Regions from separate parts of the Shouchella phoenicis genome, predicted to be linked through region 2. Evidence: predicted binding sites of a transcription regulator. Region 2 holds the regulator's gene; each other region holds the start of a gene.

Region 1 (10,833 bases), 1.3 Mb from region 2:
TGTCGTGATCCCATTCCTGTAAGCCAGCAGCTTTCAGACGGTCAATAGCGACTTGAATCACATCGTCATGAATGCCAAAAGGGCGTCCATACGTTAGTTGTAGTGAAGGATACCTTTTTTGCGCTTCCTTTAATTCATTCGGAATGTCTTTATTTGCATGAAAAGCGGTTAATAACAAAACAGGAACAACAGCAATTTTGGTTGCACCTGCTTGTACACACCGATCAATGCCTTCTTGAATAGTTGGCGCTGTCAGCTCAATAAATGCGTGCGTTTGAAACGCTTCAAAAACTGGTTCTAATCGCTTAATAAATGTCTGAAATTGTTCGTTTCCTGCTTGAACACGACTACCGTGTCCGACATAAAGAATGGCTTGCATGTTGATTCACCTGCCCTTGCCAATCATGTAACCACTGCCCTAATCGACTATGTGCGTGGCTATGGATTAAAAGACCTTGCAACGCTCTTTTTTCTAATTCACAGACGACGTTGTGTGAGTAGCTGTATATTGGCAGGTTACGCAATGCTGGATAATCGTCTAGTAATCTGTCTAAAAGTTGAAGCTTCTCTACAGTTGAGACAAAGATATCTGTAATGGACTCTTCCTCTTTTAAACGATTTAATATGATGTCTGAGGTAGCCGTCCACTCAACTTGATCCCTTTCGTTTGCTGCATACGTGAATACCTCTCCAACTGGTTCCGTTAATAGATGAAAAAACCCATAGTGTCGCAGTGCTTCTGTTGCTTCTGAAGTCTTGCTAACAACATTCACTTTCAGCGACCGAACGTCCACTTTTTCTGCGATTAGTTGCTGAAAAAAAGCATGGACATCCTGCTCAGTTTCAAACACAAGTGAATTCCCTTCAGTTAAAAGGTTTGCTAGGTTTATTCCCTGTTTTCTAACCACTTTTGGTTGATACGCCTCTGCCCCTGCTTCGCGCAGCTGTTCAACTAGCTGAGACCCAGATTCTGAGAGAACAAGAGGATAATGGCCAAATAATGGTTTCTGTTCAAACCAGCTTTTTCCTTCATAAAGAGCTGCAACATCTCCGACAAGAGTGATAGCTGGGTTCCCTATGCCCTGCTGCTGAACAGCTTCGACGATTGTACTCAGTGTGGCTTTTACTACTATTTGCTTACTCGTTGTCCCCCACTGAATACACAATACAGATTCATCCGCAGCTCGCCCATGTTGTTGAAATTGATCAACGATGTTAGGAAGGTTTTTTACCCCCATATAAAATGCAACGGTATCAATCTTTGACAAACCTTCCCAATCAAGTTCAAGGGAATTCTCTTTTTGACTGTGACCTGTTGCAACAGCAAAACTAGTTCCTTTTGTTCGATGTGTAACAGGTACATTCGCATAAGCTGGTGCAGCAATCCCAGACGTGACACCAGGTATAATTTCGTACGGAACATGATAGCTTTCTAGGAAGGAAGCCTCTTCTCCTACTCGACCAAACACACTAGGGTCGCCACCTTTTAGACGAACCACGACTTGATGAGATTCTGCTTGTCGCACGAGTTCATCATGAATGGCTTCTTGTCGAAATACATGACGATTTGGAAGCTTTCCCACATAAATCAGGTTCGCTCCCTCTTTGGCTTCTTCTAACAAGAGCGGATTCACAAGTCGATCATACAAAACCACATCTGCTTGCCGTAAGCGTTGCATTCCTTTATAACTAATCAGACCAATGTCGCCTGGGCCTGCACCAACAAGAGAAACGGTTCCTTTTGCCATTGATCTCCCCTACCTTACAATCTGTTTGTCTTTTAAATAGTTTACGAGTTTCTCTAACGATTGTTCGACTGACTCTTCTGCTGTATCGACAGTCAAATCTGGTTGCTCAGGGGCTTCATAAGGCGAGCTAATTCCTGTGAAATGTGGAATCTCTCCAGCTCGTGCTTTTTTATAAAGTCCTTTCACATCACGTTTTTCGCATTCTTCCAGATTGCATCGCACATAAACCTCAATAAATTCATGGTCAGCAAATCGTTCCCGCACACGCTCGCGATCTGCTTGAAAAGGGGAAATAAATGCAGTGGAAACAATGGTACCTGCATCCACAAACAATTTACTAACTTCTCCAATTCGGCGAATGTTCTCGATACGGTCTTCATCTGTAAAACCTAAATCCTGATTTAGCCCTTGTCGAACATTATCCCCATCTAAGACATAGCTATTTAAGCCATTGTTGTAAAGTACTTGGTCAAGCGCATTCGCTAATGTGGATTTCCCTGAACCAGAAAGCCCTGTAAACCAAAGCAAGCAGCTTTTATGGTTGTTTTTTCTTTGGCGATCTTCTTTTGTGATGGTCGCTTCATGCCAAACAAGATTTTCAACTGACTTGCTCATGCATTCGCCTCCTCTTGACCGCGAATGAGAATCTCAACCACTTCTTTTCGGCTGAATTCCTCAGGCGGTAATTCTCCTTTAGCTAACATCTCTCTTACTTTCGTCCCTGAAAGAATCACGTGATGCTCTTTATCGTGCGGGCACGTTTTTGAAGATGCCATGTTGCCACATGTTTTGCAGAAGAAACTATGTTCAAAGAAAAGGGGCTTAATCCCTAATTCTTCAGCTTCAAACTCCTTAAAAATGTCTTGCGCGTCGTATGTGCCGTAGTAGTCACCAACACCGGCATGATCTCGACCCACAATAAAATGGGTACACCCATAATTTTTACGGACGAGGGCGTGAAAGATTGCTTCGCGCGGACCAGCATAGCGCATTGCCGCCGGAAAAACCGATAAATGAACTCGGTTTTCAGGATAGTAATTCGCCAGTAAGACTTCGTAGCTTTCCATTCTGACATCAGCTGGAATGTCTCCTGCTTTTGTCTCTCCAACAAGCGGATTTAAGAAGAGTCCATCTACTGTTTCTAAAGCCGCTTTTTGTATGTATTCATGAGCACGGTGAACCGGATTACGGGTTTGGAAGCCGACAACGGTTTTCCAGCCCTTATCTGCAAATTGTTTGCGTGTTTCAATTGGGTCAAGATAATAAGAACCAAACTGTTCCCGTTCCAAGCGCTTTGTTAGCACAATGTCCCCACCTACGTAAAACGCGGGTCGTGAAAAAAGTTTTGCTACGCCTGGATGAGCCGTATCTTCCGTCCGATACACATGCTTAGCTTCTTTCTTTTTGTCTGGCTCATAAATTGATTCAATCGTAATAACCCCGTAAACATCGCCTTTATACACAAGTTTTGCTTTCGCGTGATCTTTTAATGCTTCTGCTTTTTGCTCATCTACAGGTAGCGTAATGGGGACGCTCCACGGTGCCCCGTTAACAAGACGCATGTTCTCCACAACGGCTTGATAGTCGTTTTCATTCAAAAAACCGGTTAACGGTGAAAACCCACCGATTCCGATGAGTTCTAAATCTGATAAAGCGAATCCATCAAGCTCGATTTCAGCCACTACACCCTCTGTTGAATAGTTCGGATCATATAACTGCACTAAGTCTTTTTCTTTAACTAGCATTTAATCTTCTCCTTTCGTTGGAGCATGTAGCCCACATTCGGTCTTTTGATTTCCTTGCCAACGGCCGCTTCGATTGTCTTGACCTGGCATAACTGGATTCGTACAATACGTACAGCCGATACTTGGATAATGTTGATCATGGAGTGGATTATAAGGCAGTTTGTGAAGCTCGATATACATCCAAATCTCTTCCTCCGTCCAGTGGATGAGTGGACAAATTTTCACTTTTTTAAACCGCTGATCTTGATTAATAAATTCTGTATTTGCTCGGGTTGGTGATTGCTCTCTACGTAAACCTGATAACCATGCATCAAATGGAGCCATTTCTCGCTCAAGAACATCCAGTTTGCGAATTTGGCAGCACTTGTCAGGATTTGAGAGCCAAAGCTTGTCACCAAACTGTTGTGCTTGTTCCTCTGGTGTAAGCTGCGGCTTTGCGAGCTTAATCTGCATATCCGGATAGCGCTGCTTCACTTTTTCAATCAGTTCGTATGTTTCTTGAAAATGAAAATCTGTATCTAAAAATAGGATGTGTGCGTCTTTTTGCACCTTGGATAATAGATCAAGCATGACCATGGCTTCTGCTCCGAAGCTACATGCATAGACTAAATGTTCACCGTATGTTTGTTGGGCGAAACGTAAGATATCAAGACTGTCCCGACTCTTTAGCTTTGAATTGAGTACGTCGTAATCTTCTTCCTGCATTTCCTTATAAAGATAGCTCACCATCGCCGCTCCTTTCTTAAAAAAATATCCTTATTATAATTCCGTGTATTTTTATATGATTTAAAGAAATTCTACCCCTGTTTAAAAAGACTGTCAACTACTTATTTTCTAACTATTCTTGATGTAAGCCTGTTCTCCTCTTACCTACAGGAGCACAGACTTCCCATAAAATAACGATGTTTAACCTTTACTCAGAACGGTTAAATAAGTAACAAGTCAAATTTCCTATAACATTAAAGAATTAGAAGGAGAGATGCACAATGGCACAAACAGTAAAATCAACAGAAAAAACGAATGCACAACTTGAGCAGGAGCAACATAATCAGCAAGAGCAACAAGAAAACCGTGATCGTCTTACGTATGATGATGAAGTAATAAAAAAGATTGCTGCCTTAGCAACGATTGAAACAGAAGGCATTCTTGGAATGAGCGGCAGCTTCTTTCAAGGTATGAGAGAAACGTTTGGCGGTGATGAAAACATCACAAAAGGAATTCGGGCAGACGTTGGTGAAAAGCAAGTTGCCATCGATTTGGAAGTGTATGTAGAATACGGAAAAAGCATTCCCGAAATCTACAAAGACATTAAAGAAAGCGTCGGACGAAATATTAAACAAATGACTGGGTTAGAGCTTATTGAGTTTAATATGAACGTTGACGATGTATTCACAAGAGAAGAGTTTGATGAAAATCGTTCTGGTTCCAAATCACGTACTGATTCAAATCGTGTAGAATAGCAAATCTTAAACCCTTTGGAAGCTTTAGCCTTCTGAAGGGTTTTTTTCAAAAAAAAAGCTGTCTTCAGAGGCGTTGTTGATCCCTCTTAAAGACAGCTTTTTTTTACTCTTTCCCTTCTATTTTTCCTTCTTTCCATCGGACTCTCACTAAATACAATGCGGGTACAACAAATAGGGTTAGGACTGCTGAGAATAGCGCACCTGACACAATTGTTATGCCTAGTGGTTGGAAAAGTGTACTATTTCCAAATGCGATCGGCAATAAGCCAGCAATCGTGACAAATGATGTTAACACGATCGGACGAAAACGCTGTTCGGCCGCAAGCATAACAGCTTCTTTTGGTACAAGTCCTTCTCTTCTTCGCTGTTCAATGAATTCAATTAAAACAATCCCGTTTCGAACGACAATTCCAGCGAGACTGACTCCACCCATTAACGACATAAATCCTAAACCAGTTTGAGTAATAAACAAGCCAATCATAGCACCTGAGAATGCTAAGTAAACGGCACTTAAGACAATAAACGGAATGGTAATGGAATAAAACTGAATCACCATTGCAATTAAAATTAGGAAGACGACGATGATGAAGATTTGCCCGATTTGAACAAACACGTCCGTACGTTCTGATGTCTCTCCACCTATCACTACGCTGTATTCGTCTTCTTCTAATGCGAGTAGTTCATCTTCAACACCTGCAATGATCTCATCTGCAGACTGATCTTCAGATGGAAATGCTCGAACCGTAACCATTCGTTCGCCTTGTTGTCGAGGAATTCGGGGTTGGATTTCTTCTTCAGTTATTGACACTAAATCAGCTAAAGGGACGGCTTCCCCTATTTCACTAGAAATTGTAACCGTTTCTAATAATGTCACTTCATCCCCTTCATAGACGAGACGCCAATCAAGTAACTCTCCCTCTTCATCGAAGGTTCCGAGTGGAATTCCTTCTCCTAAAGCTGCCAATGCTTGAGATAAGTCGTCACTAACAATTCCGTTCTCTTCCATTGCTTCTCGATCGATTTCTAGCAAAAAGGAATCCACTTGGTTCCCGATGTTATCATCGACGTTTAAGACGCCATCCTCATTAAGTAAAAGATTTTGTGCCTCTGTACTTTTTTCCATTAATTGCTCAACAGATGGTCCACTAATGTCAATCGCGATTGGTGCGCCTACTGGTGGACCTGACTCAATGATGGACACTTCATACGTTTCAATGACTGAGAACTCTTCTGGTAGCGTTTCGCTCCATAAATCCATCGCACTTCTAGCTTCAATTTGTTCTTTATCAATAAAGACGAGGAAATTGGCTAGATTTTCACTTTCCTCTCCCCCACCATCAGAATTAAATAAACGTGGAATAGATGTTCCAGAATAGCTGGAGACCGACCGAACAAATTCATGCTCACTCAACCATGCCACCATTTCTTCCGCTTCTGCTTCCGTTTGCGCAAGTGGCGTTCCATCTTCTAATGTCGTTTCAACAAACACTTCTTCTCGATCAGAATCCGGGAAGAACTCAATCGGAATCCACGGGATCAATCCATACGCTGCGGTTCCTAGAAACAAACCAGTGAAAGCAACGATAAAGGGATGATTCACAACACCTTTCATTAATTTACGTCCGTACCACTGGCCACCTTTTTCTAAAACAGGACCTGCAATTCCTGCTGGGCGGCTATCTTGCTTTAACGGCTTCCTGTTTTCTTTCCACACGCGATAAACAGGGACACCGATTAACCCAACTGCTGTTGAAGCAATGATTGCGCTCACTACTACAACTGGAAGTGGACGGATAAATTCCCCTGCCCCACCTGGTAAGAATAAAATTGGAAAGAACGTAAACACAACGATGATCGTTGACGTAATGACAGAACCAAGTACTTCTGTCGTTCCTTTTCTTGCCGCTTCTTTCGGTGATTTCCCTTGCCTTAATTGTCTTTCAATGTTGTCATTCACCACGATCGCATCATCGACTAAAATCGCTAACACAAGAATATAAGCAATCAATGAAATTTGATTTAAGTCTACGTTGAAAAATGGTAACGCAATGGAGCCAATACTCAATGATACGGGAACAGCTATTGCGACACTAATAGCGGAGCCAATTCGTAAACCAAGTGAGCAGACAATTAGTACTGCCAAAAACGCAAATGCAAATGACCAAGCCAAATCTGCAAATAGATCAGACACTAGGTCAGACTGTGAGTATAAAAGCTCAATTTCTGCCCCCTCAGGTAAATCTGCTGCAAGTTGTTCCACAAAGCCATCAAGTTCGTCTTGCGCACTTGGAACACTGCTACCTGACTGTAGGGTAAACGTAAGAGAAATGGCTCGTTCCCCATTAAATTGAACGGCTTCTTCACGTGCTTTCAATTGTTGTTGCATCGTTCCTACGTCTTCAAGACGAACAATGTCCCCTTCATCATTTACACCAACAGGGAGATCATTAAATGATGAAACATCTTGATATGTATCAAGGTTGACTGGCACAACGGCATCTTCATTTTCCCATTCGCCAATTGGCGTGACATTCTCTTCTCCTTGTAACACCCCAAGTACCTGTGCAAAAGAAAGGTCGTTTTCTTCCATTGCATCAGCATCCAAAGTGACGGCGATTTCTTGTCCCACTGTTCCTTGCACGTCAACACCGGTAATATCAACGAGTGAAGATAAATCCTCTTCATACGTTTCAATCATTTGCTGTAACGATTCTACGTCCACATCATCGTCGTACGTTATTTGGTACGTCGCTAACCCTTGATCCCCTAAATCTGTTTCCACTTCCGGGTTTGACGCATTTTCAGGTAAGGAAGATGCTAGCCCATTTACTTGTTGACTAATATCATTCCAAAGCGCTTCTTTGTTTTCGACACTTTCGTCGAGTTCGACCGTAATAAGAGACAGACTCGGTGCCGAGACTGATTCGTATGAATCGATTTCTTCATAATTTCCAAGGATATCTTCCACCTGAACAGTAATTTGTCGTTCTACTTCCTCTGATGAGGCCCCCGGATATGGCGTGACAATTTGACCAATCGGTGGTTCAAATTCTGGAATTTCTCTTTGCGAAAGCTGCGAAAAACTAATTGCTCCCACAGCTGTAAGCATAATAAAGAATAAGACCATTAATTTCGGCCTATCTAAAATCCATCTCATGTTTAACCCCTTCTCTAAATCAGTATCACGGTTTCTTACCCTCTTTAGTTGCGGAGAAAACATCCTATTAGTGAATCGCTTTTTTCTCAAATGTCAATCGTGGCGTACACACGCTTTCTAACAGGTTCAAAAATTTTTCTCCTATCCAATAATCTCCATTGTATAACGAACGCATATTCGTATATAATAAAAGAAAAGACCGAAAGGATGTTCGTGATGCGAAAAGAAGAACTGTTTGTAAAACGTGGAAATTTACTTTGGGAAGGCAGTCGAATGATGCTTCCCGAACATAAAGAAAGCTGGCTAAAATTACAGCAAGAAGAATCCTATATTCCACTTCACGAACCATTATCAGAAGATAACTGGCAAGAGCTTGGTTTAACAATTATGGAAGCACTTAGCGAACAACATTGTGTAACGGTAACGATTTGGAACGAAGGCCGTTATCTTCCATTAGATGGTGTGATTACAAAATATGACGACTTAAACAAGCGCATAAAGCTCCTTTTTGACGACGATTATGAATGGCTTAATCTTCGAATGATTAAAGATGTTTGTCGAAAAAGTTAACTGAATATGACTGCTCCAATCAAAGAGACTCACATTCTGTCGAACTGCTTTTGATTTTCCAAAAATAAGTATATATAGTGATAGATTTTATTGATTAACACTATATATTGTGTTAAATTACATGTATACAAGAAATCTATTAACTAAAAGGGAGAGCCTCGTTATGTTACAGAAACTTTCCGATGATCTTCTTCTCGAAACGTATAATCGTGCGATCCATCTAAGCTTAAACGCTGATTTTATTTCGATTTTAAAACAAGAACTTCAGCGTCGAGGCCTCCTAAAACACATACATACAGAAAAAAGATAGCGCTAGCTAATTGGCGCTATCTTTTCTCTATTACACCTGTAGTTCCTTTTCCATAAACGCCATCAAAGAACGAATCATTTCCTCAGAAAAATCAAAACGAATCCCCGCCGTTTCAAATACTTCCGATAACGATGTTGAACTCCCGAGCGCTAATGCCTCTTTATATTGCTTTAACGTTTTCTCAGGATTTTCTTGATAATTTTTGTACATCTGAATAGCACCGAGCTGGGCAATAACATACTCGATGTAGTAAAAAGGCACTTCAAAGATGTGAAGAACCGCAAGCCATTGCGTCTCACGCCACTTCTCATGACTTGACCAGTCTATGATACTAGAATGGTGTGCTTCCATTAACGCTCGATACGTTTCATTTCGCTCTGCGACTGTATGGGTCGGATTTTCATACAACCAGTGCTGGAACTGATCGATGACAACACCACCTGGCAAAAACGTCACAACTGATTCTAATTGATCTCTTGTCGCTCGCTCGTGATCCTGTTGATCTGGATAATACGTGTTCCAAAACGGCATGGAAAATAGCTCCATTGACATACTCGCAAGCTCACTCGATTCCATTGGCGTTTCACGGTACATCTCGAGAGAAAGACCTTTTTTTAAATCATTATGAATACAATGTCCCATCTCATGAACAAGCGTAATCATATCCTCGTGCTGCTTCGCATGATTCATAAAAATGACGGAAAGCTGTGAAAGAGGAAGCGGCGAACAAAATCCACCTGGTGATTTCCCTTTTCGACTTTCAAGGTCAAGCGCATCCCCCTTATTTAAATCAGCTAAGAGTTTCCCGAATGATGGATCTAATTGGTTTAAGACGGTTTCGGTCTTGGACACAAGCTCTTCAGTTGTTTGAAAGGGTTTAAGCGGATTTTCACCCTGCTTTATTCCGCTACGATCCCACGGCAAGTATGAATCAAGACCTAACTCACGCTGGTGTCGTTTATGTATTTTTTCCACAACCGGCTTCACGTAGGTCGCCACGTTTGCAGCTAAACGTTTGCAGTCTTCTGGAGTATAATCAAACCGTTCATACTTCTTAAACATGTAGTCCATATAGTTTGTAAAACCAGCGTTTTCTGCTTTTTTCTGCCTAAGTTGAATTAATTCCGTCAGAATCTCTTGCAACGGCTCTTCTTTTTCAATAAATGCTTCTCTTAATTTCGTCATCGCCTGCTTACGTTGGTCCCGATCATCGCTTTCCATGTAAGCACTCAGCTGAGGAAGTGTCATTTCTTCGCCATCCCATTCAGCGGTTAGCGATCCTGTATGTTCAAAATAGGAAGTGGCAAGCTGATCTTCTTCTACTTCTAAATTAATATTGCTCTCTTGAAAAAGCGCTTGTGCATTTTTTCTACGTTTTACTAAATAGCCATATTGGTCTTCAGGAAGCTGATTTAGCGCCTTTGAAGATAGAAAAGCATCATCTAATAGAGCCGTGTATTTCTTCACAATCGGCATCACCACTTGCTGATCATGTTCAAACCTACGCTTTGCTTCCTCTGAATCGTTTTGACTGTTAAAATCAACATAGTGACCAGTCGTCATTTCTTCTATCTGGTCGGACAATTCAGATTCCTTCTGCAGAAATACTTCTACTTGTTCAACTGAATCAAGAGGAATGTTTAGGATCGTTTGATAACGTTGTTCAAGTTCATCTGTTTTCTGAAGAGAAAACGGTTCTTTATAGAATGTCGCCACGTGTTAATCAACTCCTTTCTCGTTAGTTTAGCATTCAAAAAGAGAGGATACTAGTTATACGCTAAATAAGAATACACATCCCAAACTTAGGAGTGATGAAGATGTTACAACCTGTATCAAAAGATTC
Region 2 (10,833 bases):
CGAGCATTTGCTCGATCGACAATCAAAATCCCGTAGCAAAAAAGAGTTTCAAGAAGCAGTTGAGAAAAAGAAAACGATCTAAAAAGATGCTCCCTTCAACGTAGACACTTTTAAAAAGTGAATACAATGAAAGGAGCATTTTTTGTCAGGCAAGATGATCGCAGCAGGTAACAAGGATGTCTAGCGCTCATCCTCTCTTCGTTGACACATTCAATCGCATTAGAAGATGTTAAGACTTATGCAAAAAAAACGTATTTGAAAAGGGAAGATATTCATTTAGGCAAAGCGATTGGATCTCTTAAACGAAAAAAAGCTTGCATAGTCGGCTTTCGCCTACTAAACCAGCTTTCTTTGTCCTTGTCATGATGCTGTAGTTTGTTCTCTTGCTTGTAGCAAGTACATTTTATGATACAATCCTTCGCGCTTGAGCAAGCTTTCGTGGGTGCCACTTTCGACTACTTCACCTTGGTGGAGCACTAAAATAAGTTGAGCATGTTTAATCGTCGACAACCGATGCGCAATTGCGATTGTCGTTCGATTTTGCTGCATTTTTTCTAACGCCCTTTGAATGGTTTCCTCCGTTTCAGTGTCAATACTAGCTGTTGCCTCATCTAAAACGAGAATATCCGGGTTTCCGAGCATGGTTCTTGCAAATGAGAGTAACTGGCGTTCTCCACTTGAAAAGGTTGTACCTCGTTCCCCCATCACCGTATCGTAGCCATTAGGTAATGCTTCTATAAAGCGATCCGCACCAACAAATTCACAAGCGGCTCGGACATCATCTCTTGTGAAGCCTTCACGGCCTAACGTAATATTGCTGGCAACCGTTCCGCTATATAAAAAAGAATCTTGTAACACAAGCCCTACTCGCTCTCTTAGTGTATCCTCTCGAAACGAATAGAGGGATCGACCGTCTATATAGATTTCCCCATGCTTTAATGGATAAAAGCGCATGAGCAAGTTAATAATTGAGCTTTTCCCACTTCCAGTATGCCCTACTAGCGCAATCGTTTCACCCCGGGATGCTTGAAAGGAAATGTTATGAAGCACGTTTGTCGTACCATCGTACGAAAACGAAACATCTTTAAATGCAATTGAACCACCTAGTTCTTCAGCGCGTTCACTTTCGTCAAATGTGGCTCCTGGCGCGTACTCTTCACGATCCATTAAACGAAAAACTCTTCCAGCCGAAACAATTGCTTGCTGAAACAACGATAACCGTTGCATGATTTGATTCACAGGTTCAAAAAAACGGTCAAGCAAATTAACAAACGCATAAAGTACTCCGAATTCAATAGGTCCTGCAAAAGATTGAAAGCCAAAATACAGCAAGACAATTGAAATAGCCATTAAACTTAAAATATCAACAATCGGCCTTAACAACAGCGCATCTGCTTTCATCGCTTTCATACCAGCTTGATAATGAGCTTCATTAATTTCGGCAAATTCTTTTTTCATTCGTTTTTCCTGCCGAAAGGCTTGTATGATTCGCATTCCTTGTACAGATTCACTCATTTTCGCATTGATTTCACTTACTTTTGCACTGACAGTTTCATAGAATGAGGAGCTTATTTTTCGATAAACTCGAAAAACAAGAAATAAAAATGGCAGAAAGATGAGACAGTAGAGTGCTAATGTTGCATTTAAATAAAACATGGCGACAAAGGTGCCAATCATGAATATTCCATTTTGAACAAATACGGCCAGCACTGTTACATACAATTCTTTGATTGATTCTGTATCATTTGTAATACGTGATACAAGTCCACCACCGGGCATTTTATCAAAAAAAGACAGTCCAAGCTTCTGCACATTTTTAAAGACATCTACCCGTAATGTTTGAATGATTCGCAAAGCAACTTTTTGAAAAAAAAGACTTTGTATATATTGACTAATGATTGCAACGATTAAGAGGGAAATAAAAATCGACACTAGCCATGTCAGCGGTTCAGTTGGGAAGTTTCCTGCTGTTAAATACGTATCAATAAAGTGCGCAATCAAAATTGGCTGAAGCAACTCTGCTGTTGCAGCGATCATCATAATAATAAATGCTACAATCAACATTTTCTTGTGACCTTTTGCATATCGTAACAGCCGTAGGAAAATGGCACGCTGCTGCTTTCCTGAAAGTACTTCATCTGTATGTTTCAATCCCTAGCCCCCTTGCTCCACAATCGTTTCTAGCTGTTGGCGTTCGTACATTTCTTTGTACCAACCACCTTGCTCCATCAACGTTCGATGCGTGCCTCTTTGCTTTATTGTCCCTTCATCAAGGACAAGGATGAGGTCTGCATGACTCACTGCGCTTAATCGATGCGCACTCATAATCAACCCTTGATTCGCCTGTTTTTCCTTCAGTCCAGATAAGATGGCTTCTTCTGTTTTCGCATCAACTGCCGATAATGAATCATCGAGCAATAATACATTCGGTTGGCTTAAGATCGCTCGCGCTATTGAAATACGCTGTTTTTGACCACCTGAAAGGGTTACGCCTCGTTCTCCGACAATTGTTTCATAGCCTTCGGGAAATCGATTAATATCGTCATGTACACATGCAATCTGGCAGGCTCTGACAACATCTATGAACGAGGCGCTCGGATTTGTAAATGCAACGTTCTCTGCAATCGTTGCGGAAAACAAGAAATGATCTTGCGGCACAAACCCAAACAACTCTTTTATACACGTAGGATCTAGTTGCCTACTTTCTATACCGTCGAAGCTAATTGAGCCTTTTGTAACATCTACCTCTCTTTGTAACAAAGACATCAAAGTTGATTTTCCACTTCCAGTTTTTCCTACTAAAGCGATCGTTTCTCCTTGCTTAACTTGAAAATAGATGTGCTCCAGCGTTCGTTTAGAAGTCGTTTCGTATTGAAATTCGTCAATGGACACGTCTATTTCTCCTGTTAACGTTTGTTTTACCGGTTGATTAACTGGCTGTAAACTTGAATCTGTATGTAAAAGCGCCATAATCCGTTCATACGAGGCTCGCCCTCTTTCCACAACATTAAAAAACATTCCTAGTGCCAGCATCGGCCAAATTAATAAACCTAAATAAAACACAAAGGTGGTTAACTGTCCGAGAGTCATGGTTTCGTCAATAACAAAAGTTGCGCCAAATGATACGGCAAGTAGATAACACAATCCAATTACACCTGTAATCGTTGGATCAAATAACGCATCAATTTTTGCGACACGAATATTTTTCTCAACAACCACAGCGGATTGATTCTGAAATTTTTGATTTTCTTCCTCCTCTTGACCGAATGCTTTCGTCACTTTTATGCCGTTAATAGTTTCTTGAACCGTTTGATTTAAAGAACTGAACGCCGCTTGGGCATACCCAAACCGTTTATGCAGCATTGCTCCGTAAAGGCTAGTTAAAATTGCCATTAGCGGAAGAGGAATCAATGTAATGAGCGTTAATTCCCAACTAAGCGTTAGCGCCATCGTCCCAACGACCATTCCACCGAGCAGCACAGCATCCACAATGGTTAAGACGCCTTCCCCTGCTGTTGCCTGAACAGCACGGACATCATTTGTTGATATGGCCATAAGATCGCCTGTTGACCGTTTTTGATAAAACGATACTGGCATGGTCGTATAATGGTGATACAGCTGATTACGTAGCTGTCGAGCAAGTTTAAACGATGCACCATAAATGAGTAGTCGCCACAAAAACCGTAGCACATATAAAATGAGACCAATGATTAAAATAACAGCTATGTAACGGATTAATATCGCTTGAGTTAACGTATCTGTTTGAATGAAATCGACAACACGACCAATGATTTGCGGTGGGACAAGAGATAATAAAGATACAATCGCTAAGATGAGCGAACCCCCGACATATGCTTTCCAATGGGTTTTAAAAAACCATGCTAAATCAATAAAAATCCGCATATCTTTCCCTCTCTTATCAATCGAAAAAATTTTCTAACAATAATGAACAGTTTAACAGGCACTCCGCTTCTAACGAAGTGCCTGTACTTATTTAGACTGTTGCTTTTGCATCGCTTTCATCATTTGAGTGATTTTCTTTTGTGATGGGTTTTGCCCCATTTGCTGCATCATCACGCGTAGCATTTGCTCATTAATCGGTGGGTTCTTTTTCAAATAAGACATCATCGTTTTACGAGCAATAAAAAAGCCAATTGCTACACCTGCTAAAACTGCAACGGTGTACCCTATAATATGCCAGATCAATGTTAAACCTCCTTCTCACACGTTCTACTTCTACTGAACCTTATCTATTATACACGAGCAAGCTTTGATTTTAAAGCACTTAAAAAAGCATGCTTTACAGCACGCTTTGTTTTTCATACGGTTTTAACCATCCAAAACGGCGATCATGAATATTTACTGCAAAGAAAAATCCCTCTACATCACGGAGCGCATCAAAAACATCGGTCTCTGCTTGTAAATCGCCTTCTGCTTCTAAACAGATTTTCTTTGCATCAATCATTAAGGCACATTGATTATCTGGATTACTTTTTGAGGCAGCTACATACCGATTCGACGCTTTTTCTTTATACTTTTCCATGAACAACTGCTTAATTTGTTCTTCTGGCATAGAAGTCGTAATATAATTAATTTGGCGATCGTAAATCGGCTGAGTATGTGCCCTTGCTTTTTCCCGTTCTTCAAATAGCTGAAACAACTTCATTTCCTTTCCAAGGTAAGAGGATGCAACATCTTCCGTAACATTAAAAAGTTCATAGTATCTCATCTATCTTCTCCTCCGGCAAATGAACATTAGGAAATATTTAGTTTTATTATACCCATTTTTTAAAAATATACTGTCAATTCATCGGGGAGAAGCTCACTAGTTTTGTCGAATTCGGTGAAAAACAGCTTTTTTTTAATTAATTGCCCTTTTCAGTACAAAAATTTCCGTCAAGTCCACATCTCTGTGTAAAATCACAATACACTGCTTTTATCATTTGATTAGGTCTGTCTAAAAACGGTCATCCTTTATCCAAAAATGGGAACGTTCAATTCAAATGATGTTCATCACTTGTCGCGCGGACGGACGCTTTCACCACAGGCATAAGCGCGACATCCGTTTGCGCTACGTTATCACTTGCGCTCACGGTGTCTTCTTTGCCGTGGGCAACGCCTCAACTCCTTCGATAACATCACTCTTTGATTTTCGGACTGTTGCTTTTCCCGTCGGAGTCGCCACCTGCGCTAATGAGTGAGCCAGGAGAGAAAATAAGGTTTACATATACGCTAGTGCCATTCACTATATTTTCTAGTAGAATCAAGCCCGTATTCGTGGATGTCCATAAGCAGTGCACTGATCAAACGATTGGCGGATTCCTTGTCTTAAAAATACGAATGACTCCTTCTCAACGTCTGACTTCTTCATTGTTGGGCTAGTTATATTGAGCTTTTTTACACAATGATATGGAATCTATCAAAAAAATTCAGTCTATATGTAGGGTTATTGGTTATCTTACTATAAAAAACTAATTTCAGACGATCAAAAAACACGTTGACGCGGCTCTTCATCATCCGTTTCACAAATGAGGCTATTTAAAGCGCCATTGCTTACCGATGGAAAACCCTCGTCACACGTGTTTCATGGATGTTCCCTTATTTCCAGCTTACGCAAATTACTTTAGCAAAGCTTTGACTTTGTTCACGACATTCTCAACGGTGAAGCCATACTCAGCAATAATTTGATCTCCTGCGCCAGAAGCACCGAACGTATCAATTGTTAACGTATCGCCTTCATCGCCAACGTACTTCGCCCATCCCAATGAAGCACCCATTTCGATTGCAAGGCGCGCTTTCACGTTTTTAGGGATGACCGCGTCTTTATATTCTTTCGGTTGAGCTTCAAAGCGATCCCAGCTTGGCATGCTCACAACAGATACATCAATCTTTTCTTTAGATAAGGCTTCTTTTGCTTTCATAGCAAGCTGGACTTCTGAACCTGTAGCAATTAAAACCGCATCTGGCTCGCCATTTGCTTGAGAAAGAACATAAGCACCTTTTTTCACGCCTTCATAAGCTTTCGTCGTTGTTTCTTCTTGCGTATCAACATTTTGACGGCTTAATACAAGTGCAGTTGGTTCTTTTTGTGATTCAAGAGACAGCTTCCATGCAGCAGCCGTTTCATTTCCATCACCAGGACGAATAACTGATAAGCCAGGCATCGCACGTAATGCAGCCAATTGTTCAACTGGCTCGTGGGTTGGACCATCTTCCCCTACAGCAATACTATCGTGAGTTAATACGTATGTGACAGGAACGCCCATTAACGCTGATAGACGAATCGCTGGTCTTACATAATCAGAGAATACAAAGAATGTTCCTCCAAATACTTTTAAGCCACCATGAAGCGCCATTCCGTTTAATGCACAACCCATCGCAAACTCACGAACACCAAACCAGATATTGCGACCAGCATAGTTGTCTCGACCAAAGTTGCTTTCGTTATTTAAATTGGTTTTATTTGAACCAGCCAGGTCTGCAGATCCACCAAATAATTCAGGAACATGTTTTGCAAGCGCATTTAATGCTTCTCCAGAAGATGCACGAGTTGCTAGACTTTTTCCAGCTTCAAAAGTTGGCAATGCTTGGTCAAAATCTGCTGGTAAATCTCCTGAGAATGCACGCTCATACTGTTTTGCTAGCTCTGGATTGGCTTTCTTATAAGCAGCAAAAAGTTCGTTCCACTCATCTTCTTTTTTCTGGCCTTGTTCCTTAACAGATGTAAAGAATTCACTTACTTCTTCAGGAATATGGAAATCTTTTTCATACGTCCACTTATACGCTTCTTTTGTAAGAGCTACTTCATCAGATCCAAGCGGCGCACCATGGGATGCAGATTTGGCTGATTTATTTGGTGAACCGAAGCCGATCACTGTTTTCACTTCAATTAATGTCGGGCGATCAGACGTTTTCGCTTTCGTAATCGCTTTATTAATTTCAGCTAGATTCGTCCCATCTTCAACAAAAATGACGTTCCAGCCATAAGCTTTAAAACGATCTTCAACACTTTCTGAAAACGACTCATGTAAATCTCCATCTAAAGAGATATCATTTGAATCATAAAGAACAACAAGACGGTTTAATTTTAAGTGACCCGCAAGTGACGCTGCTTCTGCAGACACACCTTCCATTAAATCGCCGTCTCCACAAATCGCATACGTGAAATGATCAACAATCTCGTGGTCAACTGTATTGTACGTCGCAGCTAAATGACGCTCCGCCATTGCCATCCCTACTGCCATTGCAACCCCTTGCCCAAGTGGACCTGTCGTTGCTTCAACGCCGGCTGTATGACCGTATTCAGGGTGTCCAGGCGTACGACTTCCTAACTGACGAAATGATTTCAAATCATCCAACGTCACATCATAACCTGTCAAATGAAGAAGGCTATATAAAAGCATGGAACCATGTCCAGCTGATAAGACAAAACGATCTCGGTTTGTCCACTCAGGGTTTGCTGGGTTATGATTCATGTGATTCGCCCATAAATCTAACGCCATTGGCGCTGCGCCCATTGGCATCCCCGGGTGACCTGAATTGGCTTTTTCAATGCTATCAATTGAAAGTGTTCGAATGGTATTTACCGCTAATTCTTCAATATTGTTTTTCATTTGTTACACCCTTTCATTCTTCGTACGTTTCCATCATAAACAAAATAAAAAAAATGTACAAGCCTGACGGGAGCTTGTACATTTAGTGAGGTGGGTTTTGTTTTTGTGCTTTACTATCTTTTAGCTTTTGTGGGGTCACATCTGTGCCCTCTTCATCAACAACTTTAACGGAATGCAGTTGATTTTTAAATGTGGAACGGAACGTATTTAAATATTCTTTTCGAAGCGCTTGCTGTTCGTCTTTTTGCTGCTTCGTTAATCCTGATGTCTTCGCTAGTTGAGACAGTTCATTGATTCGGTCTAATTTTGATTTTGATAACAACGACATTCACCTATCCTTTGGTTGTCATCATAGCATCTTCATTTCATTAGATCAACTCATCTGATTTCGTTTGCTCGTACTGCTGAAAACGCCGATGTACCGTTGCTTTTGAACAATGATAACCTAACCCATTTAACGTTACTGCAATGTCATGAAACGTTAGCTTTTTCTCTCGTAATCTAACAATTTCTTCGATCGGAAGGTCTTTTTTACTCCGTCCTCCACTACCCGTATCTTTTAAGTTACGCTCTGGATGAAACCCTTTTTCAATCGCCCTTCTCATCCCGCGTTTGATCTTCAAGTTATGTAATTTCCGCTGGTACTCTTCCACGATGGCTACGATTTCAAAAACCATCTCGTCTGCTTCTGATAAATGTAACGCACCATCGTTATGACATGTATAAATCGTAATGCCATACTTTTGAAGTTGATATAGAATAGCAGTCCTCGCTCTTCCCCTACCAATCCTCGTCTCGTCTGTTACTAGCAAATGCGTGAACGTTTGTTTCTTTGCTTGATCTAAAAGGAATAGAAGATTATCGCGGTCCAATTCATACCCACTAGCAACCTCAGAAAGACAATCGCTCACTTCTATTCCATGTTGCTGAGCCATTTTCACTAATTCATCTTCTTGACGAGCTAACGACGTTTGTTGACTCTCTTTATCCGTACTGACTCGACAATACAAAATGGCTTTATTTCGTTTCATACTGTGCCTCCCACTGCAATGTTTCAGCGACTAACGATCATTTAAAAGGATTACGTGACTGTCTGTATTGCTGCTTCGATCCTCTACCTGCTCGTTCTCATCACTATCAAAGGATAACAAACTACTAAACATAAATAAAACAGTAATAATACCAGCAATAATAATCCCTTTTTCTTGACTCTTCTTCATCATCGATCACCCGTTCGCAAGAATATTTGTTCTTACTTTAAGATACTTCGAACTTTTGTTCGTGTCAAGCATTTTTAGAACTTATGTTTGCGTTCGTATGTTCGATGTGCTAAAGTAAAGATAACGAATACATAGATAAAGCAGGTGAAGAGGAGTGTCTAAATTATCTACTAGACAAGAAGAGATTTTATTATTTATTAAAGATGAAGTAAAAAAGAAAGGCTATCCGCCTTCCGTACGTGAAATTGGGGAAGCAGTAGGTTTAGCATCAAGCTCAACCGTACATGGTCATCTTGCTCGTCTTGAAAAGAAAGGATACATTCGTCGCGATCCTACGAAACCTCGAGCAATTGAAGTACTTTCGCTTGAAGAAGCGCTGGACGAGCCTTCCATTATTCGTGAACGCGCACGCTATATTCCTGTAATTGGTAAGGTTACAGCAGGTAGTCCAATTACAGCGATTGAAAATATCGACGACTACCTCCCCCTTCCAGATCATATGTCTGGTCATGAACAAGTGTATGCCTTAGTTATTCAAGGTGAAAGTATGATCGAAGCGGGCATTTTCGATGGGGACCAAGTCATTGTGAAGCAGCAGCAAAGTGCTGATAATGGTGACATTATCGTTGCAATGACTGATGAAAACGAAGCCACAGTCAAACGATTTTTCCGAGAAAAGAACTACATTCGCCTTCAGCCTGAAAATTCAACAATGAAGCCGATTATACTCGACAATTGTACGATTCTAGGAAAAGTCATTGGTGTTTTCCGAACGATCCATTAACCATAAAGAAAGAGCACCGGAAAACCCAGTGCTCTTTTTTTGCGCCTTTATTGATGGTGGACTTGACTGTCAGCCTCATTCTCTTCTTTTTTTCTTTCGCTATTTAACATGATTTTTAAGACAATTGCAGTAAGAAGAAATAAGACGCCTGCACTAATAAATACGTAAGGAATACCAAAGCTCGCTGCAATTAAACCGCCTGAGACCGGTCCTAATACATTTCCTAAAAAACGAAAACTCTGATTATAACCGAGTACTTCCCCTTGCATCGATACTGGACACGCTTGACGAATAAACGCTGTCGTGCAGGGAATTAACCCTCCGACCGCTAATCCAAAGACAAAACGCAATACAATTAATTGCCAGAGTGAATCAACGAATGCTTGCGGAATAAAAAACACACCAGACAAAATAAGTAAAATGAGCATTACCTTTTCGTGGCCCATTCGGTCACCTAACTGCCCCCATTTTCGAGTTGATAATAAGTTCCCTAAACCCGTAATCGAGAATGCTAAACCAGCTAAAAAAGCCATATTTTCAACTGGCCCGACTAAATCATTAACAAATAGAGCTAAAAGTGGCTGGACGCTAAACAATGCCATTTGAATAATGAGCGCCACAACCATTACCATTATTAACATAGGCGAACGTACAATAAATGCCAATACCTCTTTTGCTGCATACCGTCGCTTTTTCTCACCTTTTTCCTCATAAATCACTTCTTTTACCCCAAAAACAACAAGTAGAGATGCAAGGGTTAAGATTGACGCAGTCAATACAAACGTTAATTCCATTCCAACAGTATCTGCAATCAAACCGCCAAATAATGGCCCTAGCAAACCTCCAGAAACAGTACCTGTCTGCAAAGTTCCGAGGGTTTCTCCAGCTGTACGCTTACTACTTTGTGCTGCTATTAATGCCATTGAAGCCGGGATAAACCCTGTTGCGAGCCCCATGAAAGCGCGCAGAATAAACAATGCCTCAACAGATTGAACATATCCCATAAGAAAAACCGAGATGGCAATCCCAAAACCAGTCCCAATGAGGACCTTTTTTCGTCCGTAACGATCGCCAATTCGTCCCCAAATCGGCGCAACGAGAAAAGCAACTAAGAAAGAAATACCGAAAACAAAGCCAGACCACCTTTGAACATCTTCACCTGAATATTGTCCGAATGATTCAATGTAAAGAGATAAAAATGGAATCACCATTGTCA
Region 3 (10,833 bases), 1.2 Mb from region 2:
GCTTCCCCGGCGCTAGATGATGCTTTCGTGGAAGAATTAACAGCAGCCATTCTTGAAAATCAAGATGTTATCCTATCAAGCATTCTTGAGACGGGTGAGAATGATAAATACATGGAAGGTCAGTTTGTTGACGCGGAGGACAGCGACTATGATTCTATGCGTGAAGCGTACCGCGTTCTTGGAATGGAGCTTGACTAATGAGTGCGATGATTGAGGTGAGGGGTCTAACAAAAACGTATGATAACGGTGTGACTGCCCTAAAGTCTGTTGATTTTAACGTCCAACAAGGAGAAAAAGTTGTCCTTCTTGGCCATAATGGATCGGGAAAATCGACGTTATTCCGCTGCGTAAGTCAATTTGAAAAACCAACTCAAGGACATGTGTATGTGAACGGTGCAGACTTGCCAACGTTGAGCAAAAAAACGGTACGAGGGTACAGAAAGCAAATGGGAATTGTTTTTCAACATTTTAATCTTGTGTACAACGTCTCGGTCTTACAAAATGTTTTATTTGGTGCGATGGGGCGAACAACAACGTTTATTCACGTTCTAGCTCCGTTTGCCGCAAACTCTTTAAGGGAAGAAGCGATGGATTGCTTAGAACAAGTTGGACTTGCTTCTTTAGCCGGTCGTCGAGCAGATGCTTTATCTGGCGGTCAGAAACAACGAGTTGCAATCGCAAGAATGTTGATGCAGCGACCTTCAATCATACTTGCCGATGAACCGATCGCAAGCCTTGACCCAAAAGCAGGAAAAGAAATCATGGGTCTGCTTACGAAGATTGCCTCAAAAAAAGGAATGACGATGATTTGTATTCTTCACCAGCTTGAGGCTGCACTAGAGTTTGGTGACCGAATTATTGCGTTGAAAAATGGAAAGAAAGTGTTAGATGCTTCGGTCCAGAAAATGGATCAACGCCAACTCTCATGGCTCTATGACGTTGAGGAGAAGGAGGAAGAGGTATCATGAGCGAGATGACCAACAGCCATATGCCTCCTCGCTTTAAGCGTCCTTCTCTTCTTACTTGGTTGGGGTGGCTGGTATTTTTAACATTATTTATAATGGGCATTCAGCACGGTGGTGTTTCCATTGATCGTTTAAGTACGGGCTTTGTCAACATGATTCATTTTATCTCAACGGCTTTTCCGCCTGATCCATCACGGTTTTCTTCTATATCTGCGGCGATGTATGAGACGTTTCAAATTGCCTTAGTCGGCACGGTTTTTGGTGTTATCATCAGTTTGCCTGTTGCCCTCTTAGCATCTAGGAACACAACGATTCATCCGGTTGTTGGTTATGCAACAAAAGGGATTGTATCTGTGTTGCGTACGATACCAGACTTAGTTTGGGCCTTAATCTTTGTGATTTCGATTGGTCTTGGTCCGTTAGCAGGGATATTGACCATTACCGTTGATACAATCGGTTTCTGCGCACGGTTTTTCTCGGAGCGAATTGAAGAAATTGAAAAGGGTCCTTCTGAAGCGCTCGAATCAACAGGTGGCTCGAAGCTAGGTGTCATGTCAGGATCGATTCTACCAATTGGGTTTGCTTCTTTTGTTGGCACAAGTCTTTTTAGTGTAGAGAAGGCAGTTCGCTCCGCTGTAATCCTTGGTCTAGTAGGTGCTGGCGGGATTGGTGTAGAGCTGTCCACGTCGATGACGCTCAGACGGTTTGATGAAGCGTTGATGATTATCATCTTGATCCTGGTCGTTGTCATAGTAGTTGAGCAAGTCTCGCAACGCATTCGCAAGCGACTAATTTAGTAGAGGAGGAGCATTTTATGCACTATGTATCCATGATCGAGATCGGCTCCAACTCTATGAAATGTACGATTTGCAAACGAGATAAAGGGCTATGGTGTATTGTGACGAAAAAGAAGGCTCAAGTTCATCTCGCCAAGCATTTAACGAAAGATCGAATCTTAAAAGAGCAAGCAGTAAAAAAAATCATATGGGCGCTCCAGCAGTTTAAAAAGGTTGAAGAAGCTTATGTGTGTCGTGGGTCGTTCGTGTTTGCAACTGGTGCTTTACGAATGGCGAGGAATCAAGGGGATGTGCTACATGCAATTAAAAGCCAAATTCATTCTAGTATTCAAATTTTGTCTGGACGAGTGGAAGCTTTGCTCGGATACCTTGCCTTAAAGGAGCGGGTTTGTCTCGAAACAGGGATCGTGCTAGATACTGGTGGCGCAAGTACGGAGTTAACAATGGTATCAAAATCGAGCGCAACCTACTTTCAAAGCTACCCTTTTGGAGCGCTGACGTTAAGCAATGATTTTTTCTGTGCAGAAACAGCCGACTGGCGTCAGTTTGTCGGACAGCTAAAAGAACATCTTGCAAAGGATCAAGTTTTCCATACTGCGCCCATGCGTTCCCTTATTACGATTGGTGGCGCTCATCATTTTTTAAAAGAGCACGTGCAAACCGACTCATTTTCGACGGATGTGCTTAAACAGCAGCTCTATGAGCTTCTCGAAAAAGCCGAAGAAGAGTTTGTGCAGCTAAAGTGGATTCCAAAGCATCGCATTGCCTCGTTTAAAGGTGGACTGCTTCCGTTGCTCGCAGTCATTGATGTCTTTCCGGTTTCTGAAATAACGTTTCATCGCTTAACCATTACAGAGGGATTAATCGCGGCATTAAACGCTAGTCACAAAAGATCAACACCCTTGCTACACGTATAGGGTGTTTTTCGTTATAGTAGAACGAAAGGATGAAAAGGTGGGATAAGCAGTGTCCGTTAATCGAAAGCTTAATTTAGATGTAATTGATGATGTGGCAAAAAAGGTTAAAAAAGAGGAGAACTTCTTGTTTTACATGTATGTGACCGTCCGCAAAAAGGAAGCAACATTCTATGGTCAATATGAGGACGAAGAGCTAATAGGGGTACTTGCTTATACAGATCAACTACCTTTTCCTGCGTTTTCTTTCTTACCGATTAATAGAGATGTAGTAGATTTTCGTTCCTTACTAGCGTTTGCAACAGTTGACCTAGATCTTAATCCTGGTGAAATTGGCGGTACCATTCTAACAGGGAAAGATAAGGAGTTGCTTGGGCAACAGCTTGAATTAACGGGTCAGCCAATTGATTTCATCACAATGAGGCACGTAGATAAATCAAAGCTCATTTCGGCGACAGACATTGAGCGAGTTAAAGAAATTGACTATGATGCCTGTGCAACATTTATCAAAAAGAATGGAATGAATTATTTTCTTGCTGCGGAACTAGAAACAAATCCGTTTTGTGCGATCAAGCAAGAGGGGGAGTTTGTCTCTGTTGGTGGGTTTCATTTCTTTGACAAACAACTTGTGGAGCTTGGAAACATTATGACATGTCCATCAAACCGTGGAAAAGGGTACGCAAAAGCTGTGACGAGTGAGTTAGTTCGAATTGGATTACATTGCTCGCCAAACGTGTATTTGTCGGTACTTGCTCATAATAAAGCAGCCGTTCGTCTTTATGAAACACTTGGGTTTGACGTGTTCTTTCAAGCCTATATGATTGAGTTTCCTATAGGGAAAGAACGTTTGAGTTTATCGTTAAAATATTCTTTCTATTAAAACGATTTGTAGTATACTAGTTGTAATCTTTCAAAGGAGTGAGCGTAACATGTTGGTTTATTTTGTTCGATTTATTTCCTGTTCGGGCTAGAAAAAACGCGTACTAGCCACCAAGGAAGAAGTCTGTCTTTTTTTGAACAATGATCCAAGCGCTTACGTTACGTGTTGAAAGGTGGAAACAAAAATGACGAGTGAAAAATTACATCAATTTTACAATCGAATTGGAAAAGAAATAGGCTGGGATTTCAGTCAAGTAAATACAACGTTAACAGGTGTGAAATGGAATTTTTATGAACGAGTAAAGCAACTGTCAAAGCCAACAGACACAATACTAGACTTAGGAACCGGTGGAGGAGAAAACATTTTAAAGCTGGCCCCAGCCGTGGCTCATATTGATGCCGTTGATCAATCGCCAACAATGATACAAACAGCGCGAAGCAATCAACAGCGTTTAGCAGTTGAAAATGTTACGTTTCACGAGATGGCGTCTGAAGAAGTAGAGGTTTTAAAACAATCGTATGAAATGGTCTCCTGCTGTCATGCTCCCTTTTCTGCAAATGTAGTAGAGTGTGTAGTAAGTGAGAACGGGATTTTTCTTACTCAACAAGTTAGTGAAGGCGATAAGGTTAATCTAAAAGAGTGCTTTGGCAGAGGGCAGGCATTTGGTGTCAAAGATGGAACGTTAAAAGAAACGTATATCGACGCATTGAAGGCAGCTGGATTTAAAGAAGTTTTCGCCCAAGACTATAACGCAGTTGAGTACTATAAATCAGAAGAAGATTTACGCTTTTTGCTGACACATACTCCGATCATAGATAAATTCGGTGAAATGGCAGATGATGAAAAACAATTCCAAACATTTATTGCGCGTTATCAAACGTCAAAAGGCATTCAAACAAATTCAAAACGATTTATGATCATAGCCAGAAAGTGAAACGAGAGGGAATCTTCTTTACGGAGATTCCTTTTTAAACGATATGGGGGAGAAAGAATGAGTTATCAAACCACGCTAGACAGTATATCAGCAGAGATGTTAACAGGCTTTTTTCAGGATTGGGGGGATAAACACCCTACACCCGAAAAGCATAGGATGCTTCTAGAAAAAAGTAGCTATATCGTTCTAGCAATAGACGAAGAGAAGAATCGTGTAGTTGGGTACACGACAGCAATTAGCGATGGTGTTCTTGCCGCCTACATTCCGTTTTTAGAAGTGCTGCCAGCATACAAAAATCAGGGAGTCGGCAAAAAATTAGTCTCGAGGATGTTGGATCAATTAAGCGATCACTATATGGTCGATTTATGTTGTGATGATGATTTAGTTGGTTATTACGAGCAGTTTCAAATGACAAGAAGTAATGGCATGATCGTAAGGCATTACAGAAATCAATCAGGTGTATAAAGAAAGCCGGAAAAGATCAATCCTGGGGAATGAAGCATCAAGTGAATGATCAAGACAACAGCAATGAATTAAATTTCCTTGAAAAAGTCGGTGTCTACAAGCAAACGTTAATGCAAAATACCCGATGAAGCTGTGTCGATAAGGAGGAGGGGAGAGCATGTGAACACGGTGTTTATCTTCTTCTCGATAACAGGTTTCATGCAAATTCACTCCCTTAATTAAACGTTTGATTAACGGTGATTATAATTCAAATTGTTCGAAAAATAAATGAATAAGCCGGCAATAGCCGACTTATTCATCGTATTCATCTTTATGTTTTTCTTCCTCCCGCTCTCTGGGATTCTGATAATGAATGGATTGTTTGATGTTCACTGGAAAGGTTATTTTCTCTTGCCCAGATAAATCTTCATGAAACAGGTTGACGGCATTTAGTTGGTTGTTGCTATACGTATAATAATAGTAGTAGCCAGTTTTGGCACACATCGCGCTTGTGTATAAGGTGTAAGAAGCATCACCATCCTCAATATCTGCTCCTTTAGCGACACTGCAATAATCGAGTGTGCGTATGCAATTGCGTAAGCCGTCTTGCGCCGATTCGGCTTCTTCAATATGATTACGGAGGAAGGCAGCTCGAACAAATCGAGAGGGAGACGTGTAATCGCCAGGAATGCCGAAATTACCGCTTAATAATTCAGGTGACTGCACGAGAGGGTAGTCTCCCCAGATAACTTCTTGACTCGGTTGAATGGATGAGAGTGTTGCATATTGGTTTAAATTAATGAGATGCCAGCGAAAATCAGGACTGTTTGCAAAAGCACCAACTTTGTTATCGTATACCTTCACACCGTCTTTCGTACTCTCAATGACAATTGTCTTCTTGGCGCTGTCTGTAAAGATCCAGTGGATTGGAGGAGGACCGCCTGTTAGTTCTAAGTCCCGTTCCATCAAATTCAACTCGCCAAGATATCGAACGATTTCATCGGTTGATTGGAATTGTGTAAGTACGAATAAGATGAAGTCAAGAGCAGCAAGATTAATCTTATCTCTGCGTCGTTGCGTTTCGAATTGAGCAAATCCTTCTAAGTAATGGGTCACACCCATCAATCCTTTTTCGTTAAATCCATCAAAAAGGCCGAACTGGTCATCCGCTTGTGCGCCCATTCCTACAACCGCATATCGACTTGTAATAGTCCGGTTATCTTGTTTATTAAGCCACCTATACTTTCTCGGTAAGACCGTTACTTCATAAGGTGCAGGCAACTCATAGAAATCAAAATTTCTTGCTAAAAAATGATGGTCGTCTTTTGTGTTTATCGTTACCGATGTACACATCCGTCATTTCCCCTCTCCATTTAGAACAAATCCATACAGTATATGGCTGAGGGAGAAGAGTATGCGTTTGACGTGACCCTCTTTCGCTCTTCATCTAATTATCGTATACTAGTACGAAAATTCATGCAATGAAGGTGGGGAGCAGATGCAGTATGATGTTGTGGTTGTTGGTGCCGGTTCAATGGGAATGGCGGCAGGCTATTTTTTGGCGAAGAGTGGTAAACGAGTGTTGTTACTAGATTCGTCTCATCCACCTCATCAAAGGGGAAGTCACCATGGAGAGACACGAATCATTCGTCATGCCTACGCAGAAGGATCGCTCTACGTTCCGTTTGTGCTAAGAGCGCAAGATTTGTGGACGTCACTTGAAAGAGAGAGCGGGAAATCGTTGTTTTTAAAAACAGGTGTATTAAGTGTGGGAAAAGAAGAAAGTAAGTTGGTTCAGGGAACGTTGAAAAGTGCCGAAACGTACCAACTTCCATTAGAGGTAATGAACGACAGCGAAGTCCGTCATCGTTACCCCGGTGTCGACATACAGCCAGGTTATATCGGTTGCTACGAACCAAACTCGGGTGTGCTGAAGTGTGAGGAGAGTATTGATGCGTATCGTACCTTAGCGGAATCATACGGAGCCACTATGATTGGAGGTACGAGCGTTCAAGATGTAGAGATACACAAAGATTCTGTGACTGTTTTTACAAAAACACATACCTATCATGCCCATTCGCTCGTCGTTACCTCAGGAGCATGGGCGAAGGAATTGCTAACAAAGCTTCATATAACAGTTCCTTTGACCCCTCTTCGTAAAACATTTGCATGGTACGATGCGGAAGAACGACTCTACGGTTCAAAGCAGTTTCCAGCTTTTGCGTTTGATACGGAAAATGGTTTGTACTATGGCTTTCCTAGTGTCAACGGCGCTGGTTTAAAAGTTGGTCGTCACGATGGAGGTATGCCTGTTATACCGGATGATGTTCTCGATTCTTTTGGGACAGTGAGAGGGGATCAGGAAGATCTTGATGGGTTCCTGAACCAATTTTTTCCTGATGTAGGAAATATAAAATACGGAAAGACGTGTCTGTATACGATGACACCAGATGATCGCTTCATTATTGATCTTCATCCACAGCACGATCATGTAGCAATCGCAGCAGGCTTTTCCGGTCACGGGTTTAAATTTAGCAGCGCAGTGGGACAAGCATTATGTCAGCTAATTATTTCTGGAGACACTGAAATCGACTTGTCAGCATTTTCTTGCCGACGTTTTCATCGTAACGAGTAATATAGATTGCGTTGGAGTTCAGTCTAGAGGGTAAACTACTTGTATAAATGTAAGGGAGGTTTGTAGCGATGGACTATGTTAAATTCGGCCACACAGGAATGGACGTATCGCGACTCTGTTTAGGTGCGATGGGTTTCGGGGACCCGAATAATTGGATTCATAAATGGATCTTAAATGAAGAGAAAAGTCGACCGGTTATTAAAAAGGCTCTTGATCTTGGAATTAATTTTTTTGATACAGCAAATATTTATTCAATGGGTGAAAGTGAGCGAGTTTTAGGAAAAGTGCTTAATGAGTACGCAAACCGAGATGATATTGTGGTGGCGACAAAAGTATTTATGCCAATGCGGCCTGAACGTCCAAATAGTGGAGGTCTTTCTAGAAAAGAAATTTTAACGGAAATTGACCATAGTTTAGAACGGCTAGGAATGGATTATGTTGACTTGTTTATTATCCATCGTTGGGATTATCATACACCGATCGAAGAAACAATGGAAGCCTTACATGATGTGGTGAAAGCAGGTAAGGCGCGACATATTGGAGCGAGCGCCATGTTTACATGGCAATTCCAAAAGGCACAGTACACAGCAAAGGAAAATGGATGGACGCCATTTGTGTCGATGCAAAACCATTACAATATGATCTACCGAGAAGAAGAGCGTGAAATGATGCCTTATTGCAGTGATCAACAAATTGCGGTCACGCCCTATAGCCCACTAGCGGCAGGTCGCCTAACTCGGAATTCATCTGAATCCACACATCGTTCGGAAACCGACCAAACGCAAAAATCAAAGTATGACCCAATGGAGAAAGTGGACCGAGGGATTATAGAGCGTGTAGGAGAAATAGCTAATCAACATGGAGTTTCACGAGATAAAGTGGCGCTAGCTTGGTTGTTAAATAAAAATCCTGTAGTGGCGCCGATCATTGGTGCACAAAAAGAGAAACACCTGGAAAGTGCGGTTGGGGCGTTGGATGTCACGCTGACATCTCAAGACATGCACTACCTAGAAGAACTTTATGTCCCGCATCCCGTTGTCGGTGCAAGATAAGAAAGGGATTATCAAAGAGTCTGGCAATGAATCAATCGTTGTCAGCTTTTCTTTTTACTTGAAAACAGAACATACATTCGTATATAATGAGCGGAAAGAAAGGTGGCGAGGGAAATGAATCCACGAATAGATGAAGAGTTAGACTTTTCTCACTTGCTTACCGTGAAAACAGAGCCTATTCTCATTTTCCGTACATATATTTTTACCGTACTTGCAAAAAAAATTCTAATTACAGAGCAACAATCGTTTTTAAAACGAAACATTCAAGTGACATTTCCTGAAGCTTATGTAAAAGTCATTCAGCAAGCATTAATTTTTTTAGAGAGGGATTTGCTACAAACTCAAATGGTCATGGCGAAGCGAAACATGCGAGTGAATTTAAGTCCAAAGATAAAGGCGGATCGAACGTACACGTATGCGTGTTGGTTAGATGGGAAAATACTTTATACGGGTGGGCCTTCTAATCGACTTAAGACAGAAGTCTTGCGCTACGTTCAGTTTTATTTGAATAGAGAGGGAGAGGCACGATAAAAAAGCTTATCCATCGTAATTGATAAGCTAGAAATGAAAGGTCATCTTCTTTTTAGAAATGTTCCATAGGTCTTTTATGTAATAAGGCTTCTTCAAGTGTATAGTATAGGCAATCACGCTTAATATCTTCAATGTATGTATAAATAAAATCACGTTCATAACCGAATTCGTACATAACTTCCTCTAAATGAACACCTTCTCGTAAAACCGTTTCTAGCCTCATATTTGTGCCATATAACCTTGTCTCACCAGACTTCATTTTTAGCTCATACACATTACGCAAAAAATCACTCCTTGTAAAGTTTGTGTATAGCTCCTTTATACCCGATTTTAAAGAAAGTTAACCTGGTTATTTCATTTCCTGAAAAAGTTAAGTTATATAGTTATAAAGTTGCAGAAAAGAAGGTTTAGCTTTATACAGTGGGGGTAAAAAAATAGCGAGACTAATCTTGCAAGATAGATGTCGAGTTTTTTGAAGGAGGTGAGAGAATGAATGGCGTTCTTCGTTTTTTTATGGCACTGTTTGCTTTACTAACACTTGTTGTTTCTGTAGGATTCATTCTTCAAATAACAAATGTGTATAATGTGTTTGATGAGATCCTTGCCCTTGGTGAACCGTACTTTTGGGTCTTGATCGGTGTCTTCGCCTTTCTGATTTTGCTATCCTTGATTTTGTTTTTTGCTAGTTTCAGAAGAAGTGAAAGTGAGATTCATTCCTATCACGTCTCTACTGAGGTAGGGGAAATTGGAATTTCAAAGCAGTCAATTGAATCAACTGCATTAAAAAGCGCACGGTCCCTCGATGGCATGCGTTCGTTAGAAATCCATTCACGGATCTCTAGAGATTCAAATCAAGTAGCGCTGGAAATTACGTATACGCCTTTTGGGCCAAACCCTGTTCAGCAAAATGCAAAAAAATTACAGGATCGGGTAAAGCAAGATCTTGAATCATGGCTAGAAGTAGCTGTTTCTGAAGTGAAAGTATTTGTGAAACAGAATCAACCGAATCAAAATAAGCGGCAACGTGTTATTTAAGGAGGGTGCGCATGAATCCAGAAACTGTAAAACGCTATCGCGGACGGATTGTAGGTCTTTTGATTGCAGCGGTGTTCAGTGTTCTCTTTTTTACGATTGGCTTTTGGTACACCGTTGCCGTTGGACTATTCATTACAATTGGTTTCTTAGTTGGTAAATGGGCTGATGGTGATTTAAATGCCTCTGGCTATTTAGATGCTCTATTTAGTAAAAGACAATAAATTAGACGAATTAGGAGATGATGAAAATGAGTAACGTAAAATCAACGACAAAAACAGATGAAACGTACATGAAAGAAAAAAGAGAGCAAGAAGAAAAGAGCCAAAATCGCGACAGATTAACATACGACACAGAAGTAATTAAAAAAATTACGGCCATTGCAACGATGAAAGCAGAAGGCATTTTAGGGATGAGTGGTTCATTCTTCTCAAGTATTAAAGAAACGTTTGGTGGCGACGAAGATATTACGAAAGGTATTAGTGCTGATGTTGGTGAAAAACAAGCGGCTATTGATTTAGAAGTCTACGTAGAATATGGAAAAGAAATTCCAGCCATCTATCAGTCAATTAAAAGAGAAGTAGCAGAGAATATCAAAACAATGACAGGTTTAGAGCTTGTTGAGTTTAATATGAATGTTGCAGATGTC

Evidence for each region. Region 2 encodes LexA, which represses DNA repair genes until DNA is damaged. Its sites were predicted from a motif close to CGAACATATGTTCG; they were not measured.
Region 1: ABC361_RS04445 (YolD-like family protein) is a predicted target of LexA. The motif match lies at 8,277-8,290, and genes of this name have one in related genera.
Region 3: ABC361_RS17400 (YhjD family protein) is a predicted target of LexA. The motif match lies at 8,688-8,701, and genes of this name have one in related genera.

What each region holds. Positions count from the first base shown of each region.
Region 1 is NZ_JBDFMQ010000001.1:794,620-805,452, reverse strand. It holds gene ABC361_RS04480 (sirohydrochlorin chelatase) at 1-379, opposite strand, end outside; gene cobA (uroporphyrinogen-III C-methyltransferase) at 348-1,748, opposite strand; gene cysC (adenylyl-sulfate kinase) at 1,758-2,363, opposite strand; gene sat (sulfate adenylyltransferase) at 2,360-3,493, opposite strand; gene ABC361_RS04460 (phosphoadenylyl-sulfate reductase) at 3,494-4,198, opposite strand; gene ABC361_RS04455 (Asp23/Gls24 family envelope stress response protein) at 4,480-4,953, shown strand; gene ABC361_RS04450 (efflux RND transporter permease subunit) at 5,057-8,110, opposite strand; gene ABC361_RS04445 (YolD-like family protein) at 8,327-8,680, shown strand; gene sda (sporulation histidine kinase inhibitor Sda) at 8,802-8,990, shown strand; gene ABC361_RS04435 (M3 family oligoendopeptidase) at 9,021-10,706, opposite strand; gene ABC361_RS04430 (flavin reductase family protein) at 10,808-10,833, shown strand, end outside.
Region 2 is NZ_JBDFMQ010000001.1:2,073,894-2,084,726, forward strand. It holds gene ABC361_RS11170 (DUF2621 domain-containing protein) at 1-82, shown strand, start outside; gene ABC361_RS11175 (ABC transporter ATP-binding protein) at 361-2,151, opposite strand; gene ABC361_RS11180 (ABC transporter transmembrane domain-containing protein) at 2,155-3,903, opposite strand; gene ABC361_RS11185 (YneF family protein) at 3,991-4,206, opposite strand; gene sirA (sporulation inhibitor of replication protein SirA) at 4,301-4,729, opposite strand; gene tkt (transketolase) at 5,619-7,613, opposite strand; gene ABC361_RS11200 (DUF896 domain-containing protein) at 7,696-7,935, opposite strand; gene ABC361_RS11205 (YneB family resolvase-like protein) at 7,982-8,644, opposite strand; gene ABC361_RS11210 (hypothetical protein) at 8,675-8,833, opposite strand; gene lexA (transcriptional repressor LexA) at 8,988-9,617, shown strand; gene ABC361_RS11220 (MFS transporter) at 9,665-10,833, opposite strand, start outside.
Region 3 is NZ_JBDFMQ010000001.1:3,258,377-3,269,209, reverse strand. It holds gene ABC361_RS17450 (PhnD/SsuA/transferrin family substrate-binding protein) at 1-198, shown strand, start outside; gene phnC (phosphonate ABC transporter ATP-binding protein) at 198-968, shown strand; gene phnE (phosphonate ABC transporter, permease protein PhnE) at 965-1,762, shown strand; gene ABC361_RS17435 (Ppx/GppA phosphatase family protein) at 1,780-2,679, shown strand; gene ABC361_RS17430 (GNAT family N-acetyltransferase) at 2,729-3,556, shown strand; gene ABC361_RS17425 (class I SAM-dependent methyltransferase) at 3,741-4,490, shown strand; gene ABC361_RS17420 (GNAT family N-acetyltransferase) at 4,548-4,955, shown strand; gene ABC361_RS17415 (choloylglycine hydrolase family protein) at 5,247-6,287, opposite strand; gene solA (N-methyl-L-tryptophan oxidase) at 6,433-7,569, shown strand; gene ABC361_RS17405 (aldo/keto reductase) at 7,638-8,621, shown strand; gene ABC361_RS17400 (YhjD family protein) at 8,736-9,152, shown strand; gene ABC361_RS17395 (hypothetical protein) at 9,205-9,435, opposite strand; gene amaP (alkaline shock response membrane anchor protein AmaP) at 9,642-10,187, shown strand; gene ABC361_RS17385 (DUF2273 domain-containing protein) at 10,199-10,408, shown strand; gene ABC361_RS17380 (Asp23/Gls24 family envelope stress response protein) at 10,435-10,833, shown strand, end outside.